DNA from 2 places in the Actinoplanes sp. NPDC026623 genome. Region 1 is predicted to be linked to the other one. Evidence: riboswitches for the same ligand, from Rfam matches in the RefSeq annotation. Region 1 holds a riboswitch; the other holds the start of a gene.

The links. A riboswitch is a leader RNA that binds a small molecule or an ion and turns the genes downstream of it on or off. The one in region 1 is predicted to bind cyclic di-AMP.
Region 2: it holds a riboswitch for cyclic di-AMP, as region 1 does, so the genes downstream of both, AB0F10_RS10100 (hypothetical protein) here and AB0F10_RS41070 (NlpC/P60 family protein) in region 1, are expected to answer to the same signal.

What each region holds. Positions count from the first base shown of each region.
Region 1 is NZ_JBEZXZ010000262.1:5,833-8,025, reverse strand. Features, by position in the region: gene AB0F10_RS41080 (BlaI/MecI/CopY family transcriptional regulator) at 1-87, shown strand, start outside; gene AB0F10_RS41075 (M56 family metallopeptidase) at 84-1,001, shown strand; cyclic di-AMP (ydaO/yuaA leader) riboswitch at 1,135-1,268, shown strand; gene AB0F10_RS41070 (NlpC/P60 family protein) at 1,283-2,193, shown strand, end outside.
Region 2 is NZ_JBEZXZ010000023.1:40,280-42,472, reverse strand. Features, by position in the region: gene AB0F10_RS10105 (ABC transporter ATP-binding protein) at 1-28, shown strand, start outside; gene AB0F10_RS10100 (hypothetical protein) at 53-1,147, opposite strand; cyclic di-AMP (ydaO/yuaA leader) riboswitch at 1,151-1,300, opposite strand; cyclic di-AMP (ydaO/yuaA leader) riboswitch at 1,580-1,718, shown strand; gene AB0F10_RS10095 (hypothetical protein) at 1,722-2,193, shown strand, end outside.

The DNA of each region.
Region 1 (2,193 bases):
CTCGCTCACTTCGTCGGCCGGATCGACCCGTCGGCGCTCACCGCCGCGATCGAGGCGGCGCGGAGGGACCCGGGCGTCGCGCCGTGACCGCGCTGCTGCTCGGCGCGCTCGGGCTCACGCTGTCGCTGGTCGTGCCGGGCTTCCTCGCGCCGGCCCGCTGGCCCGACCGGGCGCCGGGCGCCGCCGTGCTGCTCTGGCAGAGCATCACCCTGGCCGGGGTGCTCTGCGCGCTCGGCGTCGTGCTGGCCGCGCCGCAGGAACTGGTCAGCGAGCTGGGCTCCGGCCGTCCGGTCGGCGCCGCCGCGCTGCTCGGCGCCCTGGCCGTCGCCGCGCTGATCATCCTGCGGCTGGCGGTCTCGCTGTTCCGGGTCGGCAGCCGCTCGCGGGCCCGCCGGGCCCGGCACCGGATGCTTGTCGACCTCCTCGACAGCGCCGAGCGCCACGGCGAGCTGCCGGCCGAGGTGCCCGACGGGCTGCGGGTGCTGCACGGTCCGCTGCCGATCGCGTACTGCCTGCCGGGGCGCTCGTCGCGGGTGGTGCTCAGCAGCGGCGCGCTGCGGGTCCTGGACGCCGCCCAGGTGGGCGTGGTGATCGCGCACGAGCAGGCACACCTGCGGCACCGCCACGACGTGGTGATGGAGTCGTTCACCGCGTTCTACCGGGCGGTGCCCCGGCCGCTGCGCAGCCGGGCGCCGCTCGACGCCGTACACCTGCTGTTGGAGATGGTCGCGGACGACGCGGCCCGGCGCCGCGGCGGCGCGGCCCCGCTGCGCACGGCCCTCGCGCTGCTCGGCGATGCGGTCAGCCCGGACGCCCCGGCCGAGGTCCGCGGCGCCTCCGCGGAGCGCCGGCGGCGGCTGGACCGGCTGGCGGGCACCGACCCCCGGTCAGCGGGCCTGACCGTCGCGGTGGCCACCGCGGCGGCCGGACTGCTGGTGTTACCCACAGTGATCGTGGTGCTGCCCTGGCTGGACCGGGCCCTCTCGGCGTGGCCTCTTTAAGTCTGTATTAATTACGTTCGGTCACCGGGTGTTATGCGCTGTGTGCCCTGGTAACGCCGGGTTCTCATCGATGGTGATCGGGAGTACGGTGGTCCCGGCTCGGCAGTCCCCCCTCGTCCGGCCCCGGGCGAACTGACGAGCCACGCCTAATCGTGCGAACGAGCCGGGGACCCAGGAAACCGGGGTCAAGCCACAGCGACATCGTGGCCGGGCGAGCTTCCCGTCCGAACCCGTCAGCTAACCCGGTCGGCGGTTCAGGGAAGAAAGGACACTGCACCTAAGTGAAACGGATTGAGGCGCGACGCGCCGCAATTCTGCGCAGCATCGCCTGCGCGGTCGCCGCGGTCGGGATTCTTGTTGCTCCCGGAGCGGCGCACGCGACGCCGTCCCCGTCGAGCATCGAAAAGCAGATCGACCAGCAGTGGGACAAGCTCGAACTGGTGATTGAGCAGTACAACGACGTGCACAACCAGCTGCTCAAGAACCGGGCTCAGCTCAAGAAGATCGACAAGCGGCTCGCTCCGCTGGAGCTGCAGGTCAATCTCGCCATGTCGCAGGTGGGCAACATGGCGGGCCAGGCCTACATGCAGGGTTCGCCCAACGCGATGAAGGCCATGATCGTCAGCGGCTCGCCGACGGGGCTGACCGAGAAGCTCACGTTCCTCGATCAGTTCAGCCGGCACCAGCGCGAGTCGATCGCGGGCGTGTCGAAGCTGCGCGATCAGCTGTCGTCCGACAAGCGTGATCTGGACACTCTCACCGATGCCGTGGCAGCGCGCGACAAGCTGCTGGCACAGCAGAAGAAGACCATCCAGAAGAAGGTCGACGACCTGCAGAAGTTGCGGATCAGGGCGTACGGCGCGAGTGGCGGCGCCGACGGTCCGCTCAAGACGGGCGCGTGCCCGGTCGACTACACAAACGACAAGGGTGGCCGGGCGGCGCAGCGCGCGTGCGACCTCATCGGCAAGCCCTACGTCTTCGGGGCCGAGGGTCCGGGCGGTTACGACTGCTCCGGCCTCACCAAGGAGGCGTGGGGGAGCGTCGGTGTGCACCTGGAGCACTTCACGGGTGACCAGATCAGGGAGGGCAGGTCGGTCAGCCGCAGTGAACTGCAGCCGGGCGATCTGATCTTCTACGGCAGTCCCGTGCACCACGTGGGCATCTATGTGGGTGGCGGCACCATGGTTCACGC
Region 2 (2,193 bases), on a different contig from region 1:
GGAGTACGAGGCCTACACCAAGCGGTAGGCCCCGCACCCCCTTCGCGTGGGGCTAGCGCATCGAGAGATGCACGTGGTTCGTGTGATCACTTGAGGGGTCGCCGTTACCCCTCGTGTAGGCCTTCCAGCCGCTGCTGGGCAACCAGATCCGCCGGAACCAGATCACGTAGAGCACGCCCAGCCGGCTGGAATTGCCGATGAAGTAGTTCGCCAGATTATTGCCGTAGGTCTTGCTGCTGCCGGTCGCGACGCCGCCGAAGCCCTTCTTGTCGGCGGCGAAGTCGCAGGCCCGGCCCTTGGGGTGCTCGCCGCTGTTCTGATGGCGGAAGCACGCGACGAAGTGGGTGAAGCCGTCCTTCTTCGCCTCCTTCATCGCGTGCAGGGTGCGCGGCGTGATGCAGCCGGACGTCGTCGGGTCGTTGACGGAGCAGGACTCGTCCGGCAGCGACCCGTCGGAGTTGCGCGGCGCGGCCGCGGCCCGCAGGTCGCTCCCGCCGCCGCTGGAGCCACCGCCGCTGGACTCGGTGCCGCCCGAGGACTCCTCGGCGCCGTTCGACGCGCCGGCCGCGTTGGCCGCATCGAGCGCCCGCTCCGCCTGCGCCTTGCGCTTGGCCATGATGTCGACCTGACGCTGCTGGTCGCGGATCTCGGCGTCGATCGCGGCCTTCGCCCGCTGCTGCCGGTCCCTCGAGTCCTTGAGGTCACGCACCGCGCGGTTCTGCTTGGCGGCGACCGTCTCGAGCATCTCCGCGCGGTCCAGCATGCTGCCGGTGGAGTCGGCGGTGAGCAGGGCGGTCATCGGCCCGAGCCGCCCGACGCGGTAGGACTGCTGGACGATGTCGTCCAGCGCCGCCTGCCGCGGGCCGAGCTCGGTGTCGATCTCCTTGAGCTTGTCGATCAGCTGCTGCTGGCGCGCCTTGGAGCGGGCCAGCGCCTCCTTGGCCTCGACGAAGCCCTTGGACGCCGCTTCGAGCTGCTCGATCAGGGACTTGGAGCCGCCCTCGCCGTCGTCGCCGGAGTCACCCGGCGCGGCGAGCGGCCGAGGTGCGGCGGAGGCCGGGGACGGGGCGACGAGCGCCAGCCCCGAGGTGGCGACGAGCGCCGCGAGCACGGTCGCTAATCGTCGGCGGGCAGGTTTAAGCCTCACGTGCTTTCCTTCCGTCGGCCGCCGACCGGGTTAGCTGACGGGTTCGGGACGGAAGCGATCCCTACCGGTCCGCGCCTGCGGCGTGGACCCGATTCACCCCATTACTCGGTTGGTTCCCCGGCTCGCCTTGCGGCGATTAAGCGGCGGTCTGCGCTGAGACCGTGACGAACACTACCCATCGATGCTAAGAATCGACAGGTGTCGCACTCTGGGCAACAATGCGGCCACTCGGCGTGATTTCGGCGCGGAAAGAATGCAACGACTCACACCTATGACTCGCCGCGGCTCGACTACCTGCGCATTCCATCGAAAGGTAACGGAAAGTCGTTGGTAGGTAACGCTTATATCGGCCTTGCGAAGACTGGCAGACGGCCCGTTGTCGGGTAAGCTGGCCGCCGGTTGCTGCCAAGAAGGCACCGCCCCCAAGGTGCCGGCAGCCCACCGCCTAATCGCCGCAAGGCGAGCCGGGGAACCACGCGTAGTAGTGGGGTGAATCCACTTAACAGTGGTAGGGATCGCTTCCGTCCCGAACCCGTCAGCTAACCCGGTCGGCGGCCACGCGGAAGGATTTTGAATGACGGCAAGACCCCGCCGGTGGCTGGTCCTCGCCCTGGCACCGCTAGTCGCGGTCTCGATGCTGATCGCGCCCGCCGCACCGGCAAGCGCCGACCCCGACGACTCGAAGTCGGCGACCGCCGACGACGGCGAAGAGGATCAGCTTCTCAACGACGTGCTCGACTCCACGGGCCGGCGTTTCGTCGCGGCGAAGTCGGCGGTCGCGAAGTCGACCAAGACGCAGCTCGCCCTCGCCCTCAGGGTCAAGAACGCCGAGTCCCGGCGAGACGCCCTGCTTCCCGAGGTCAGCGCGGTGGCGGCTCAGCAGTACCGCACCGGTGGCATCTCCACCATGGGCTTCCTGCTCAACACCAAGGGCCCGGAGAGCTTCCTCAAGATGGCGGTCTCCCTCGAGGAGATCAACGCCCTCAACGACAACAAGCTGCACGCGCTCTACCAGGCCATCGACGAGGTCAACACGGAGAAGCTGC